3 regions of the Piscinibacter sp. HJYY11 genome follow, and region 3 is predicted to be linked to each of the others. Evidence: predicted binding sites of a transcription regulator. Region 3 holds the regulator's gene; each other region holds the start of a gene.
What was found. The regulator HrcA, encoded in region 3, represses chaperone genes, less so after heat shock. The targets are predictions, from matches to a motif close to TTAGCACTCNNNNNNNNNGAGTGCTAA.
Positions count from the first base shown of each region.

Region 1: a site for HrcA is predicted at 4,314-4,340, ahead of groES (co-chaperone GroES). Genes of this name have one in related genera too.
Region 2: a site for HrcA is predicted at 2,543-2,569, ahead of rpoH (RNA polymerase sigma factor RpoH). Genes of this name have one in related genera too.

Region 1 covers NZ_JAERQZ010000001.1:4,390,528-4,396,267, reverse strand. Annotated here, with positions in the region: gene pilB (type IV-A pilus assembly ATPase PilB) at 1-387, shown strand, start outside; gene JI745_RS20615 (type II secretion system F family protein) at 460-1,686, shown strand; gene JI745_RS20610 (A24 family peptidase) at 1,691-2,641, shown strand; gene coaE (dephospho-CoA kinase) at 2,626-3,273, shown strand; gene zapD (cell division protein ZapD) at 3,270-4,025, shown strand; gene JI745_RS20595 (DNA gyrase inhibitor YacG) at 4,036-4,281, shown strand; gene groES (co-chaperone GroES) at 4,448-4,738, shown strand; gene groL (chaperonin GroEL) at 4,791-5,740, shown strand, end outside.
Region 2 covers NZ_JAERQZ010000001.1:4,479,822-4,485,561, reverse strand. Annotated here, with positions in the region: gene JI745_RS21060 (CHASE domain-containing protein) at 1-2,484, shown strand, start outside; gene rpoH (RNA polymerase sigma factor RpoH) at 2,612-3,535, shown strand; gene JI745_RS21050 (SCO family protein) at 3,583-4,191, opposite strand; gene cyoE (heme o synthase) at 4,188-5,099, opposite strand; gene JI745_RS21040 (heme A synthase) at 5,122-5,740, opposite strand, start outside.
Region 3 covers NZ_JAERQZ010000001.1:2,355,218-2,360,957, forward strand. Annotated here, with positions in the region: gene JI745_RS10730 (dihydrodipicolinate synthase family protein) at 1-432, shown strand, start outside; gene JI745_RS10735 (sugar phosphate isomerase/epimerase) at 435-1,295, shown strand; gene hrcA (heat-inducible transcriptional repressor HrcA) at 1,307-2,326, opposite strand; gene JI745_RS10745 (NAD kinase) at 2,407-3,282, shown strand; gene recN (DNA repair protein RecN) at 3,284-4,990, shown strand; gene rapZ (RNase adapter RapZ) at 4,987-5,740, shown strand, end outside.

The DNA.
Region 1 (5,740 bases), 2.0 Mb from region 3:
TTCAACATTGCGTCGAGCGTCTTGCTGATCACCGCCCAGCGTCTGGCCAGACGCCTTTGCGAAGCTTGCAAGGCGCCAGCCGACTATCCTCGAGAGGCATTGCTGAAGGCTGGTTACACCGAAGGCGACCTGGACGGCAGTTGGAAGCCGTACCGTGCCGTCGGCTGCTCTGCATGCAGCAACGGCTACAAAGGCCGTGTCGGCATTTACCAAGTGATGCCCGTCAGCGAGGAAATTCAGCGCATCATCTTGGCGGAAGGAACTGCCATGGACATCGCTGAACAAGCCGCACGTGACAACGTCCGTGATCTGCGGCAGTCCGGGTTGGTCAAGGTGCGAGCCGGCTTCACGACGCTCGAAGAAGTCATCTCGGTGACCAACGAATAGCCGGCCGCTCCTGAATTTTCGGTAACCGATCACTACTAACGGGACGAGGACAAAAGTCTCCTCGCAAACACCATGGCAACTGCAGCAGCAACCGCAGCACGGAACGTCAAGGAATTTGTCTTCGAATGGGAAGGCAAGGACAAGAACGGGAAGGTGGTCCGCGGTGAGATTCGCGCAGGGGGCGAAGCCATGGTCAGCGCCAGCCTGCGCCGGCAAGGCATCCTGATCACCAAGGTGAAGAAGCGCCGCACGTCGGGCGGCAAGGCGATCAAGCAAAAAGACATCGCCATTTTCACGCGGCAGCTGTCGACCATGATGCGTGCGGGCGTGCCGCTGCTGCAGGCGTTCGACATCGTGGCGCGTGGGAGCACCAACGCAAAGTTGACCAAGCTTCTGCTGGACATTCGCAACGACGTGGAAACCGGTACTAGCCTGTCGGCTGCATTCCGCAAGCACCCGCTCTACTTCGACGCGCTCTACTGCAACTTGGTCGAGGCCGGAGAAGCTGGCGGTATCCTCGACACACTGCTGGACCGCCTGGCCATCTATCAAGAGAAGACGATGGCCATCAAGAACAAGATCAAGTCGGCCTTGATCTACCCGGTCGCAGTGATGGTCGTGGCCTTCGTGGTGCTGGCCATCATCATGCTGTTTGTGATTCCGGTCTTCAAGGATGTTTTCAAGTCCTTTGGAGCAGAGCTGCCGGCACCAACACTCTTTGTGATCGGGATGTCGGAGGTTTTCACAAAATACTGGTGGGCCATCTTCGGCTTTCTCGGCGGTGGCATCTATTTCTTCTTCGAATCTTGGAAGCGATCTGAAAAGATGCAGCGCACCATGGACCGCCTGCTCCTGAAGGTTCCCGTGTTTGGTGACCTCGTCAACAAATCGTCAGTGGCTCGTTGGACCCGCACCTTGTCCACCATGTTTGCAGCCGGCGTCCCGCTTGTGGAAGCGCTTGATTCAGTAGGCGGGGCATCAGGCAACGCGGTCTTCAAGGACGCGACTGACCAGATCCAGAAAGACGTGTCCACCGGCGCCAGCCTGACGGCATCGATGCAAACGACCGGCGTCTTTCCGACGATGGTGATCCAGATGTGTGCCATCGGTGAAGAATCCGGCTCACTCGATGCCATGCTGGGCAAGGCCGCGGAGTTTTACGAGGATGAAATCGACGAAGCCGTGAAGGGTCTGTCGGCTCTGATGGAGCCGTTCATCATCGTGATCCTGGGCACGCTGATCGGCGGCATCGTGGTCTCGATGTACCTGCCCATCTTCAAGCTCGGCGCGGTGGTCTGACGGCGTGGCCGGGGTGCTGTCGCTGTTCGGGGCGGAAGCATTCCTGTCGCCGTGGGTGCTTGGGCTGTTCGGGCTGTGCATCGGCAGTTTCCTCAATGTGGTGATCCACCGATTGCCGCTCATGATGGAGCGCGAGTGGTGGGAGGAGATCGCTCGCTTCCTGAGTGATCCAGCAACCCAGACCAGAGCGCTCGGCTCGGCCCCTGGGCTTTCTGCCGCGGAGTTGGCGAGTACCGGCAAATCGATCGAAGGAGCGCTCCAGGCACAACCTGCGCTCAACCTCTCGCGCCCTCGGTCGCGTTGCCCGTCCTGCGGTCACATGATCCGCTGGTACGAGAACATTCCCGTCCTCGGCTGGCTGCGCCTGAAAGGTCGCTGCAGCGCTTGTGGCACGCGAATCTCTTTCCGATACCCCGCGATCGAACTCCTCACCGGCGCCCTTTTCGCCGCGAGTGCCGTGAAGTTCGGCCCTGTCCCCGGCGCCCTCGTGTATTGCATTGCTTCCGCACTGTTGATCGCGATGGCGTTCATCGACCTCGATACGCAGCTTTTGCCCGACAAGCTCACCTTCCCGTTGGCAGGCCTCGGGTTGGCGGCGGCGGGAGCCGGGTGGACGGGGGTTTCGCTGCAGGCGTCGGCGTGGGGCTTGCTGGCAGGCTATCTTTCGCTCTGGTCGGTGAACTGGCTGTACAGGATCGTGCGCAAGACCGAAGGCATGGGCGAAGGTGACTTCAAACTCCTGGCCGGGCTCGGCGCCTTGATGGGCTGGCAGGTGTTGCCCTCGATCATCCTTCTGTCGTCCCTCGTGGGAGCTGTCGTCGGCGTCGGCCTGATGCTGTTCCGCGGGCATGACCGGAACGTGCCGATTCCGTTCGGCCCCTACCTCGTGGGCGGCGGGATCGCGGCCATGTTCTTCGGCCAGACCTTCACCCGCGCGCTGTGGTCGATGTCCTGATCCCGTTTCGCATCGGGCTCACCGGCGGCATCGGCAGCGGCAAGAGCACGGTTGCTCGCCTCTTGGTCGAGCGCGGCGCGGCACTGATCGACACAGACGCCATCGCGCGTGCGCTGGCATTGCCCGGTGGCGCAGCCATCGAGGCGATCCGCTTGGAGTTCGGCGCCAGCGTCATCGATCCTGAAGGCGGCCTCGACCGCGCCCGCATGCGCGAGTTGGTCTTCGCCGACGCCAACGCAAAGAGCCGCCTCGAAGCCATCCTTCACCCGATGATCGGCCTGGAGTGCAACCGGCAGGCCCTGGAAGCTGCCGGCAAGACCACCGTCTTCGACGTTCCGCTCCTGGTCGAGTCTTCGCACTGGCGCACGCGGGTCGACCGCGTCCTGGTGATCGATTGCTCGAACGAGACGCAAGTCGCCCGGGTGATGAGCCGCTCGGGCTGGTCGCGCGAGGCGGTACTCGCCGTCATCGGCCAGCAGGCCAGCCGCGAGCGCCGCCGAGCCTGCGCCGACGCCGTCATCCACAACGACGGCCTCACGCTCGACGAGCTTGCACAGCAAGTGGACATGCTGCTGGCCCGGTGGGCCCCTGTGGAACAATCCCGCCGGTCGAGCGGAGCGCGTCCAACTTGATCCTCTACGAGTACCCCTTCAACGAAAGCATCCGCACCATGCTGCGGCTCGAACACCTGTTCGACCGGCTGGGCCGCCTGATGCCGCGTGACGAGACGGTCGACCACCACTACGCGCTCGCCACGTTGTTCGAGATCATGGACGTCGCCTCGCGCGCCGATCTCAAATCCGATCTGCTCAAAGACCTCGAGCGCCAGCGCAGCCAGCTCAACAGCTACCGCGGCAACCCGTCCGTGTCCGACGCCATGCTCGATCAGGTCATCGGCACGATCGACCACGCCTTCAACGGTCTCAATCAACTGCCCGGCAAGGCCGGACACGCGCTCACCAGCAACGAATGGCTGATGAGCGTGCGCAGCCGCATCAGCATTCCCGGCGGCACCTGCGAGTTCGACCTGCCGGCCTACTACGCCTGGCAACAACAGCCCCCGGCCCGCCGCCGTGCCGACCTCAACCAGTGGGTGAGCACCTTGATGTCCCTGGCGGAAGCCTTGAAGGTCCTCCTGAGCCTGCTGCGTGACGCGGGCACGCCGCACAAGGTCGTGACGCAAGGCGGCCAGTTCCAGCAGAGCCTGCCTGCCGGCCGCGTGTTCAATCTGCTGCGCCTGCGCATCGATCCGGCTGCGCAGCTGATTCCCGAGATCAGCGGCCACCGCCTGATGGTGCTGGTGCGCCTGATGCGGCAGGACGCCGAAGGTCGCTTGAAACCCGCCGGCGTCGACACCAGCTTCGAACTCACCCTGTGCTCTTGAGCATCGAGAGATGAGTTCCGACACGCCTTCTTCTTCGGCGAAGCGCCGAATCGTCACCTGCCCGACCTGCGGCGGCGAAAGCGTCTATTCCCCTGAAAATGCCTACCGGCCTTTTTGCAGCGAGCGCTGCAAGAACGTCGACTTCGGCGCTTGGGCCAGCGAAAGCTACCGTGTGCCCGCCCGCCCGCCCGCGCCTGGTGAGCCGGGGGAGGACCTCCCGGCCGAACCCGGGGCGACGCCTCGCCTGCCCTCTTGAAAGCGCTTCGCGCGCCCCTATAATTCCGCCTGCTAGCACTCGACGAACTCGAGTGCTAACGAAATTGCCGATCCCGCCCCTGGCGGGCGCGCAGGCAAAGTACATGAGCACAAACTTCCGTGCTCATCCCATTCAGAACTCGGCTTTGAGTCCTCAAGGAGATGCTATGAAACTTCGTCCGTTGCACGATCGCGTGATCGTCAAGCGCCTGGAAAACGAAACCAAGACCGCCTCGGGCATCGTGATCCCCGACAACGCCGCCGAGAAGCCCGACCAGGGCGAAGTGCTGGCCGTCGGCCCCGGCAAGCGCAACGAGAAGGGCGACTTCGTGGCCCTGAACATCAAGGTGGGCGACCGCGTCCTGTTCGGCAAGTACAGCGGCCAGACCGTCAAGGTCGATGGCGACGAGCTCCTGGTGATGCGCGAGGAAGACCTCTTCGCCGTGGTCGAGAAGTAATCCTTCTCCCTGCACCAGCCCAACCAACATCCCAATTTCGGAGAGATAAAACATGGCAGCAAAAGACGTGGTCTTCGGCGGTGAAGCCCGTGCCCGCATGGTCGAAGGCGTGAACATCCTGGCCAACGCGGTCAAGGTGACCCTGGGCCCCAAGGGCCGCAACGTGGTGCTCGAGCGCTCCTTCGGCGCGCCCACCGTCACCAAGGACGGTGTGTCGGTCGCCAAGGAAATCGAGCTCAAGGACAAGCTTCAGAACATGGGCGCCCAGATGGTCAAGGAAGTCGCTTCCAAGACCAGCGACAACGCCGGTGACGGCACCACCACCGCGACCGTGCTGGCCCAGGCCATCGTGCGCGAAGGCATGAAGTACGTGGCCGCCGGCATGAACCCGATGGACCTGAAGCGCGGCATCGACAAGGCGGTGACCGCCCTGGTCGAGCAGCTGAAGAAGGCTTCGAAGGCCACCACCACCAGCAAGGAAATCGCCCAGGTCGGCTCGATCTCCGCCAACAGCGACGAGTCCATCGGCAAGATCATTGCCGACGCGATGGACAAGGTCGGCAAGGAAGGCGTGATCACGGTCGAAGACGGCAAGTCGCTCGACAGCGAACTCGAAGTCGTCGAAGGCATGCAGTTCGATCGCGGCTACCTGTCGCCCTACTTCATCAACAACCCCGAGAAGCAGGCCGCCCTGCTCGACAACCCCTTCGTCTTGCTCTACGACAAGAAGGTCAGCAACATCCGTGACCTGCTGCCCACGCTGGAGCAAGTCGCCAAGGCCGGCCGTCCGCTGCTGATCATTGCCGAAGAAGTCGAAGGCGAAGCGCTGGCCACCTTGGTGGTCAACACCATCCGCGGCATCCTGAAGGTCGTGGCCGTCAAGGCCCCTGGCTTCGGCGACCGCCGCAAGGCCATGCTGGAAGACATCGCCATCCTGACCGGCGGCAAGGTCATCGCCGAAGAAGTCGGCCTGACGCTTGAGAAGGTCACGCTGGCCGACCT
Region 2 (5,740 bases), 2.1 Mb from region 3:
GACGCGGTGCATGCGTCGTCGAGCCTGGCGGCCCGGATGCAGTATCCGCTGCATGCGCTGGAGGCGATCCGTGGCGTCTTCCTCGCCTCCGACAGCGTGACGCGCGATGAGATGCGCCGCGCGACCATGGCCTGGCTCACGCCCGGGTCGCAGTTGCAAGCCATGGGCTGGGCCGAGCTGATGATGAGGCCCGAAGCGGCTGCCTACGAGGCGCAGGTGCGGGCCACCGACTTCCCGGCGTTCACCGTCTTCGACCGCAAGGACAGCGGCTCGATCGCCGACGACCGGCTCGCGGTCATGCGCTACATCGAGCCCTACGAGGTCAACGCGGGCGCCCTCGGCGTCAACATCCGCTCGATCCCCGAAGCGCGCGCAGCCGTCGACGCCGCCGTGCGCACCGACAGCCCGGCCGCCACCGCCGGCTTCCGTGCCACGCAGAACCTGGGCGACGAAACCATCGTCGTCATCTACCAGGCCCTGTACCGCGGGCTGCCCACGACCGTGAGCGAGCGCACCAGCGCCGCGCGTGGCATCGTCTTCGTCACCTTGCGCATGGATGCGGCGCTCGCGTCGTTCCGCTCCAGCCTGCCGCACTACCTGAAGGTCTGCATCGTCGACACCGACCCCGTCGCCACGCGCCGCCGCCTGGCCGGCCCCGCCGGTTGCGAAACGGTGCAGAACGACCTGCTGCATGTGCGGCCGCTGGCTTTCGCCGGGCGACAGTGGGACCTGCGCATCTCGGCCCTGCGCAGCGAGATGCCCGACTTGCGCGAGCTCGATGCACTGCTCTTCTCGCTGGTCGGCCTGCTCGCCACCGCGATGCTGGGCGCCCTGCTGCTCACCGTGACCGGCCGCACCCGCCGCATCGAGGCCGCGGTGCAGGACCGCACCGCCGCCTTGCAGCGCGAGATCGCCGAGCGCGAGCGCACCGAGGTCGACCTGCGCGAGAGCGAGCAGCGCTTCCGCAACATCCTCAACAACGTGCCCATCGGCGTGGTCTACACCGACCTTCAGGGCCATGTTCAGCAGGTCAACCCCCGCTTCTGCGAGCTCACGGGCTACAGCGCCGACGAGCTGATGGGCATGGACCTGGCCACGCTCACCCACCCCGAAGACCGGCCGCAGCACATCGAGCTCTCAGCGCAGCTGGTGCGTGGCGACATCCCCATGTACCGCCGCCAGGCCCGCTACCTCACGCGCGACAGGCGCATGGTGTGGGCCCAGTCGGTGGGCACGCTGCTGCGCGACGCGCAGGGCGCGCCCTACCGCATCGTCGGCGTGGTGGAAGACATCACCGAGCACCTGCGGCTCGCCGAGGCGGAGCGCGCTCGAGAGATCGCCGAGGCGGCCAACCTGGCCAAGAGCGAGTTCCTTTCGCGCATGAGCCACGAGCTGCGCACGCCGCTCAACGCGATGCTGGGCTTTGCGCAGCTGCTCGAGCTCGACCAGAACCACCCGCTGCCCGCGGCGCAGCGGCCCTGGGTGGCGCAGATCCAGGGCGCCGGCTGGCACCTGCTGGACATGATCAACGACGTGCTGGACCTGTCGCGCATCGAGTCGGGCACGCTCAACCTGCAGCCCGACCGGCTGGACCTGCGCGAGGTCATCGCGAGCGCCCTGCCGCTCGTCGAGCAGGACGCCCGGCGCCGCAACATCCAGGTCACGCAAGACGTGCCGGACGACGCCGCACGTGTCATCGGCGACAGCACCCGCGTCAAGCAGATCCTGATCAACCTGCTGTCCAACGCCGTCAAGTACAACAGCGACGGCGGCCGCATCCACATCACGGCGCGCTGCGTCCAGATCGACGTGATCGAGATCGTGGTGTCCGACACCGGGCTCGGCATGACGTCGCAGCAGCTCGAGCAGCTCTTCCAGCCCTTCAACCGCCTGGGCCGCGAACGCTCGGGCATGGAAGGCACGGGCATCGGGCTCGTCATCAGCCAGCGCCTGGCCGAGCTGATGGGGGGTGCGCTGCGGGCCCGCAGTATGGCCGGCGCCGGCTCGTCGTTCATACTGACCCTGCCCCGTGCCGACCGGCCCGACACCGCGCCGGGGCCGCTCGATGCCTTGAACGAAGGCTCCACCACCTACCACCAGCGGCGCGTGCACTACGTCGAAGACAACGAGACCAACGTCGAGGTGATGCGCGGCATCCTGCTGCGCCGGCCGCAGGTGCACTTCAGCGTCTCCGTCACGGGCCTGGATGGCCTGGCGGCCATCCGCACCCAGCGGCCGGACCTGGTGCTGCTCGACATGCACCTGCCCGACATCGACGGGCTGGAGTTGCTGCGCCATCTGAAGTCAGATGCCTCCACGGCGGAAATTCCCGTGGTGGTGGTCTCGGCCGACGCCCTGGCCTCGCAGATCGAGGGGGCGATGCAGGCGGGGGCCTTCCACTACCTCACCAAGCCGGTCAGCGTGGCCGAGTTGCTGTCGGTGGTCGATTCGGTGCTGGAAGGGGCTGAGACCAGATTTGGCTAGCACGGACTTGGACCATTAGAAGAGTATTCACTCACATACAGCCATGCAATCGCCGCGATCAGCACTCTCAATCATCGAGTGCTAATATCTGCGGAACGAACTCCACTGGAGGGTGTCTGAGATGTCCATGAACGCTTCCACCGCATCTGCTCTGACCGTCCGGGACCCGTGGTCGCTGGTGCCGTCGCTCGGCAACCTCGACGCGTACATCTCGGCCGTGAACCGCATCCCCCTGCTCACGCAGGAGGAAGAACACACCCACGCCCGCAAGCTGCGCGAGCACGGTGACGTCGAGTCCGCCGGGAAGCTGGTGCTCTCGCACCTGCGCCTGGTGGTGTCGATCTCGCGCCAGTACCTCGGCTATGGACTGCCCCACGGGGACCTGATCCAGGAAGGCAACGTCGGCCTGATGAAAGCCGTCAAGCGCTTCGACCCCGACCAGGGCGTGCGCCTGGTGAGCTACGCCATGCATTGGATCAAGGCCGAGATCCACGAGTACATCCTGCGCAACTGGCGCATGGTGAAGGTGGCCACGACCAAGGCCCAGCGCAAGCTGTTCTTCAACCTGCGCTCGATGAAGCAGAGCCTGAAGGAAGAGTCGGTCGACGGCGCCACCCACCGCAGCACCCTGACGCAGGGCGAGGCGGACACGGTGGCCGAGCGCCTGAACGTGAAGCGCGAGGAAGTGCTGGAGATGGAAACCCGCATGTCCGGCGGCGACGTGGCGCTGGAGCCGCAGTCCGACGACGGGGAAGAAAGCTATGCGCCCATCGCCTACCTCGCCGACGACAGCACCGAACCCACGCGCGTGATCGAGAGCCACCGCCGCGACTGGCTGGCCAGCGACGGCATTGCCCAGGCGCTCGACGCGCTCGACGCTCGCAGCCGCCGCATCGTCGAGGAGCGCTGGCTCAAGGTCAACGACGACAGCTCCGGCGGCATGACGCTGCACGACCTGGCGAGCGAATACGGCGTCAGCGCCGAGCGCATCCGCCAGATCGAAGTGGCGGCGATGAAGAAGATGCGCAAGGCGCTGGCACAAGACGCCTGAGCGTCCGAAGCCCATGCAAAACGGCCCCTCGGGGCCGTTTTTATTTGTCACGCGTTGTGGAGCAGGGCCTTGATGTCGGCCGTCAGGTTGGCAGTGCCGTCCTTGTCGCCATATCGGGTGAAGAGCCTCAGCCGGCCCGTGGCGTCGAAGATGTACGAGCCGGCGGTGTGGTCCATCGTGTAGCTGCCTTCGGCCTTGCCGGGCACCTTCGAGTAGTACACGCGGAAATCCTTCGCGGCGGCCGCTGTCTGCTCGGGCGTGCCGCGCAGCGCGATGAAGCTCGGGTCGAAGCCCTGCATGTAGGCCTTGAGGCGCTCGGGCGTGTCGCGCTCGGGGTCGACGGAGATGAAGACGCCCTGCACCTTGTCGCCGTCGGCTCCCAGGGCCTTCTTGACCTGCGCCAGCTCGGCCATCGTCGTGGGGCACACGTCGGGGCATTGGGTGTAGCCGAAGAACACGACCGTCACCTTGCCCTTGAAGTCGGCCAGGGTGCGGGTCTTGCCGTCCTGGTCGGGCAGCGAGAGCGCCTTGCCATAGTCGGCGCCGGTGATGTCGATGGCCTTGAAACTGGGCTTGCCGCCGGCGAGCTTGTCGCAGCCGGCCAGCAGAGCGCCTGATGCAAGGGCGGCGAGGAGGGTGAGTCGACGGGTGGTCACAGCAGCGGGGCCAGGTAGTGGTCGAGCAGCAAGGCCGCGAACAGCAGCGACAGGTGCACGATCGAGAATCGGAAGGTGCTGCGGGCGAGCGCATCGGAGTAGTTGCGCCACAGCCGCCATGCATAGCCGATGAAACCGGCGCCGAGCAGCACGGCCGACACCAGGTAGACCACGCCGCTCATGCCGAAGACGAAGGGCAAAAGCGTCGCGGCGAAGAGCACGAAGGTGTAGAGCAGCACCTGCAGCCGCGTGAACTCGTTGCCGTGGGTCACGGGCAGCATCGGCAGGCCGGCCCGCCGGTAGTCTTCGACGCGGTAGAGGGCGAGCGCCCAGAAGTGCGGCGGCGTCCACAGGAAGATGATGAGGCACAGCATCAGCGCCTCGGGGCCTACGTCGCCTCGCATCGCGGCCCAGCCGAGCACCGGCGGCATCGCGCCCGACGCGCCGCCGATCACGATGTTCTGCGGGGTCAGCGGCTTCAGCACCACGGTGTAGATCACGGCGTAGCCCACGAAGGTGGCGAAGGTCAGCCACATGGTCAGCGGGTTGACCAGCCAGTACAGCAGCGCGCTGCCAATGGCGCACAACACAGCCGAGAAGACGAGCGCCTGCGTGTTCGTGAGTTCGCCCTTGGCGGTGGGGCGCCAGGCGGTACGGGCCATCTTGGCGTCGATGTGCTGCTCGACCAGGCAGTTGAACGCGGCCGCGGCCGCCGCCACCAGCCAAATGCCGGCGGTGGCCGGCAGCACCAGGCGCCAGTCGGGCACCCCCGGCACGGCCAGCAGCATGCCGATCACGGCACAGAAGACGATGAGCTGCACCACGCGCGGCTTGGTCAGCGCGTAGAACTGGCGGGCCACCGACAGGTGCGAGGCGGCGGGTGCGGGGGGGCTGAGGGTTTCGGGCATGGCAGGCGGGGAATCGGCGATTTTACGAGGCGAGCCCCGCCTGACGGGCGCGCACCACCACCACCGATATCACGGTGATGAGCACCGCGGCGCCCGTGGTGTGGGCCAGCGCGGCGACGAGCGGCCAGCCGAGCACCACGTTGCTCAGGCCGCTCAGGAACTGCCACGCCGCCAGCGCCAGCAAGGCGACGGCAAAACGGCGGTGGGCCGGGCCACCGGCCTGGCGCAGGCCCCATGACACGAGCAACATCAGCGTCAGCACGATGAAGGCGCCCACACGGTGCGTGACGTGGATCGCCGTGAGCGCTGCAAACGGCAGGTAGCCGCCGGACTTGCCGGCGCCGAGCTCGCGCGCGATGGTGAAGCCGTGCTCGAAATCCATGGCCGGCCACCACTCGCCCTGGCAGGTGGGGAAATCACGGCACGCGAGCACCGCGTAATTCGTGCTGACCCAGCCCCCGAGCGCGATCTGCACCACGGTCAGCAGCGCCAGCGCCCAGACGCCGCCATGCAGCGCGCGCGACAAGGCCAGCGGCTTGCGCTCGTAGGCCTCGCCCTGCACCGCGAGCAGCACCAGCAGGCCCATGCCGCCCAGCAGGTGCAGCGTGACGATGGCGGGATACAGCTTCATGGTCACCGTG
Region 3 (5,740 bases):
TACACGGGGGACGATTTCAACTACGCCGAGCTGATCGCGGGCGACGGCGTGGGCGAGGTCGACACGCACCGGCAGAGCGATGCATTGCTCGGCATCTTCGACGCCATCGCGCCGGCGGCAAGCGCGGCGCTGGCGGCACTCGCCGCAGGCGACGACGCGCGCTTCCACGCACTGCTGGCGCCGACCGTGCCGCTCTCGCGCCACATCTTCAAGGCGCCCACGCGCTTCTACAAGACCGGCGTGGTGTTCATGGCCTGGCTCAACGGGCACCAGCCGCATTTCGTGATGGTGGGCGGGCAGCAGAGCACACGCTCGTTGGCGCACTTTGCGGAGCTCTTCCGCCTGGCCGACGCGGCGGGGCTGATCGAGCACCCGGAGCTCGCGACGCACCGCATGCGCGCGCTGCTGACGCTGCACGGCGTGGACGCCTGACCATGCGCGACTTCAGCCAAGACCACCGCTGGCTCTCGATCAACACCGCCACCGTGCGCAAGCAGCACGGCAAGGACTGGGGGCTGGTCGAGATCCTCGATGCGTGTGCGCGGCACGGCATCCGTGCGGTGTCGCCCTGGCGAGACCAGGTGGCCGCGGCCGGGCTCGCCAACACAGCGCGCACGATCCGCGCGCACGGGCTCGAGCTGTCAGGCTATTGCCGCGGCGGCATGTTCACCGAACCGAACGCGACCGACGAGAACCTGCGCGCGCTCGACGAAGCCTGCGAGCTGAACGCCACGTGCCTGGTGCTGGTGGTCGGCGGCCTGCCGGGGGCGCTCTATGGCAAGCCGCAGCACAAGGACCTCGCCGGCGCCCGCGAGGTGGTGCGCGACGGCATCGCCACGCTGCTGGAGGCGGCGCGTCAGCGCCAGATGCCGCTCGCCATCGAGCCGCTGCACCCGACCTATGCGGCCGAGCGGGCCTGCATCAACACGCTGGAGCAGGCGCTCGACGTGTGCGACGCGCTGGACCCGTCACAGAGCGGCGCGATCGGCGTGGCCGTCGACGTCTATCACGTGTGGTGGGACCCGAAGCTGCAACAGCAGATCGAGCGCGCCGGGAAAAGACGCCTGCACGCCTTCCACGTGTGCGACTGGCTGGTGCCGACCACCGACCCGCTGAACGACCGCGGGATGATGGGCGACGGCGTGATCGAGATCCCGAAGATCCGTGGCTGGATGGAAGCGCAGGGCTTCGCCGGCTACAGCGAAGTGGAGATCTTCTCGGCGAACAACTGGTGGCAACGCGCGGGCGACGAGGTGCTCGCCACCTGCATCGAGCGGCACCGCAGCGTCGTCTGACTACTTGACGCCTACTTCACGCTCAAGGCGTTGCTCACCAGCCGCGACGTGATGTCGACGATCTGGATCATGCGGTCGTAGGCCATGCGCGTGGGGCCGATGACACCGAGCGTGCCGACGACCTGGCCGTTCACCTCATAGGGCGCCGACACGACCGAGAGCTCCTCGAAGGGCACCACCATGCTCTCGCCGCCGATGTAGATGCGCACGCCTTCGGCGCGGCTGCTCACGTCCAGGAGGCGCATGAGCTGCGTCTTCTGCTCGAAGAGGTCGAAGAGCTTGCGCAAGGATCCCATGTCGCTGGAGAAGTCCTGCACGGTGAGCAGGTTGCGCTCGCCGCTGATGACGACCTGCTCCTGCTGGTCGGCCATCGCCTCGCTGCCGGCCTGCACCGCCGCCTGCATCAAGGTGGCGATCTCGCCGCGCAACACGTCGACCTCGCGCTTCAGGCGCTCGCGCACCTCTTCGATGGTGAGACCGGCGTATTGCTGCGTGAGGTAGTTGCTGGCCTCGATCAGCTCGCTCTGCGTGTAGTCGTGCGCGGTCATGATGACGCGGTTCTGCACGTCGCCATCGGGTGCCACCAGGATCACCAGCACCCGGCGTTCGGAGAGACGCAGGAACTCGATGTGGTGGAACACGCTGGCCTTGCGTGGCGCGGTGATCACGCCGACGAAGCTCGAGAGGCTGCTGAGCATCTGCGCCGCATTGGCGATCACGCGCTGCGGCTGGTCGGGCTGGAGCTGGGTTTCGAGCGGGGCGCTGGCGGCGCTCAGGTCGATGGGCTGCGCCGTCAGCATGGTGTCGACGAACAGCCGGTAGCCGCGGGCGGTGGGGATGCGGCCGGCGCTGGTGTGCGGACTGGCGATCAGGCCCAGCTCTTCCAAGTCGGCCATCACGTTGCGGATGGTGGCCGGCGACAGGTCGAGCCCCGAGGCCTTGGAAAGCGTGCGCGAGCCGACGGGCTGCCCGTCGGCGATGTAGCGCTCGACCAGCGCTTTCAGGAGGGTTCTGGCTCGCTCGTCCAACATGGTTTTTCATTGTAGGTCGCGGGCCCGCTGACACCCACGCTGACATCTCATTTGCCGACGGCCGTGGTGTAATCCTTCGCATGCCGTCCCGCTTTCGACATGCTGCTCTCGTGGGCAAGTACCAGGCCCGTGGCATCCGTGGGGTGCTCGAAGAGATCGCGCATTTCCTGGCCCGCCAGGGGCTCGAGGTGTCGCTGGAGCGCGAGACCGCGCTCAACACCGGCATCACCGATTTCAACGCGCTCAACCCGGCCGAACTCGGCAAGCAGTGCGACATGGCCATCGTGGTCGGCGGCGACGGCACCATGCTGGGCATCGCCCGCCAGCTCGCCAGGTTCGACCTGCCGATGGTGGGCATCAACCAGGGGCGGCTCGGCTTCATCACCGACATCCCGGTCGGCCACTACGCCGAAGCGCTCGCCCCCATCATCGCCGGCGACTATGAAGAAGAGCGCCGCACCATGCTCGAAGGCAGCGTGGTGCGCGACGAGCAGCGCATCTTCGACGGCTTCGCGATGAACGACGTGGTGGTGAGCCGCAGTGCCACCGCCGGCATGCTGGAAGTGAAGGTCGACGTGGGCACGGAGTTCGTGGCCAACCTGCGGGCCGACGGCGTGATCGTCGCCTCACCCACCGGCTCGACGGCGTATGCGCTGTCGGCGGGCGGGCCCATCCTGCACCCGGGCATCGGCGGCTGGCTCCTGGTGCCGATCGCGCCGCACGACCTGTCGAACCGGCCCATCGTGTTGCCCGACACGCAAGACATCCTGATCGAAGTGGTGAACGGGCGTGATGCCAGTGTCAACTTCGACATGCAAAGCCTCGCGAGCCTGATGCCGGGTGACCGCATCGTGGTGCGGCGATCGAAGCACCAGGTGCGCTTCCTGCATCCGCGGGGCTGGAGTTACTACGCGACCCTGCGTCGCAAACTGCACTGGAACGCCGGGGTGAATTGAAATGCTGCGCCGACTGTCGCTGCGAGATTTCGTGATCGTCACCTCGCTGGAGGTGGAACTGGCGGGTGGTTTTTCGGTGCTGACCGGCGAGACTGGGGCCGGCAAGTCGATCCTGATCGACGCGCTGCAGCTGGCGCTCGGCAGCCGAGGTGATGCTGGCGTGGTGCGCGAGGGCGCGGCCCGGGCCGAGATCAGCGCCGAGTTCGACTCGCCCGCCAGCCTCGCGGGCTGGCTCGACGAAGCCGGCTTCGAAGTGGCCGACACCTTGCTGCTGCGCCGCGTCATCGATGCGCAAGGGAAGAGCCGCGCATGGGTCAACGGCAGCCCGGCCACGGTGGCGCAGCTGCGTGAGGCGGCCGACCACCTGGTCGACATCCACGGCCAGCACGCGTGGCAGAGCCTCACGCGCGCCGCCTCGGTGCGTGGCCTGCTCGATGCCTATGCCGGGGTCGACACGTCGGCGCTCGTCGCCACCTACCAACGGTGGAAAGCGGCCGGCGATACGCTCGCCAAGGCACGCACCCAGCAAGCCGACCTGGAGCGCGAGCGCGAGCGCCTCGCCTGGCAGGTCGGCGAGGTCGACAAGCTCGCGCCCGGCGCCGACGAGTGGGACGAGCTGGAAGCCGACCACAAGCGCCTGTCGAATGCTCAATCGCTGATGGACGCCGCGCAGGCCGCGCTCGACGCGGTGAGCGAGGCCGAGGTCAACGCCGATGGCCTGACGGGCCGCGCCGTCGACGCGCTGCAGGACGTGGCCGACTACGACCGCCGCCTGGCCGACGTGGCCGAGGTGCTGCAAAGCGCACAGACGCAATTGCAGGATGCCGCGCACACGCTCACCAGCTACCTCGGCCACGCCGAGATGGACCCCGAGCGCTTGCGCGAACTGGATGAGCGCCTCTCGGCCTGGATGAGCCTTGCCAAGCGCTACCGCCGCCCGCCGGCGGAGCTGCCGGCGCTGCTCGATCAATGGAAGGGCGAGCTGCGTGCGCTCGATGCCGCGGCCGATCTGGAAGACCTGGAGCGTGCCTTGAAGGAGGCCTCCACCGCCTACGACGCAGAGGCCAAGCGGGTGACGGTCCAGCGCAAGACCGCCGCGCCCAAGCTCGCCAGCGCCATCACGCAGGCCATGCAGCAGCTCGGCATGGCCGGTGGCCGCTTCGAGGTGCAGCTGAACGCACAGGACGAACGCCAGGCCTTCGGCGTGGAGTCGGCCGAGTTCCTGGTGGCAGGGCATGCCGGCAGCACACCGCGCCCGCTCGGCAAGGTGGCCTCCGGTGGCGAACTCTCGCGCATCGCACTCGCCATCGCCGTCACCACCAGCCAACTGGCCCAGGGGGCAAATGACACAAGAGAAGCGGCCGGCACGCTGATCTTCGACGAGGTCGACGCAGGCGTGGGCGGTGCGGTGGCCGACACGGTCGGACGCCTGATGAAGCAGCTCGGCCGCGACCGCCAGGTGATGGCCGTGACCCACCTGCCGCAAGTGGCGGCGTGTGCGGATCACCACTTCGTTGTCAGCAAGGCCCTGCGCGACGGCAGCACCCGCAGTGACGTGCAGCCCGTCAGCGGCGAGGCCCGCGTGGCGGAGATCGCCCGCATGCTGGGCGGCGAGCGCCAGACGGGCACCACGCTTGCCCATGCGCAGGAGTTGCTCTCGGTGGCCGCCGAATCGGCCGGCCGCGGCAGCCACCGCAAACGTTCATGAGCACCCTGCCCGACCCGCTACCGACCGTCACGCCGACCGTGGCCCCGCCGGCCGTGCCGCACGAGATCGTGCTCGTGACCGGCATCTCGGGCTCGGGCAAGTCGGTCGCGCTGCATGCGCTGGAAGACGCTGGCTTCTTCTGCGTCGACAACCTGCCGCCCGAGCTGCTGCGTGAATTCCTGCGGCTGGAGCACGAGCGCCAGCAGCGCCGCGTGGCCATCGCGGTCGACGTGCGCAGTGCCGGCTCTTTGCCGCACCTTCTGCCGCTGATCCACGAGTTGCGCCAGGAAGGCGTGACCGTGCGCTCGCTGTTCCTCGACGCGAGCACCGACGCGCTGGTGCGCCGCTTCTCCGAGACGCGCCGCCCGCACCCCTTGAGCCAGGAGCTGACCCCCAGCGCCCCGGCCCGTCGGCGTGACGACGAGCACACCGTCAGCCACCGCGCGCTCTACGACGCGATCGAGATGGAGCGCGAGCTGCTCGCCGACCTGCGCGAAGTGTCGACCGTGCTCGACACCAGCCAGCTTCGACCCGCGCAGCTGCGCGTGTGGATCCGCGACCTGGTGAAAGCGCAGGGTCGTGCGCTCACGCTCGTCTTCGAGTCGTTCGCCTTCAAGCACGGCGTGCCGCTCGATGCCGATTTCGTGTTCGACGTGCGCGTGCTGCCGAACCCCTACTACGTGCGCGAGCTGCGCGCGCAGACCGGCCGCGACCGCGACGTCGTCGCCTACCTGGAAGCCCAACCCGAAG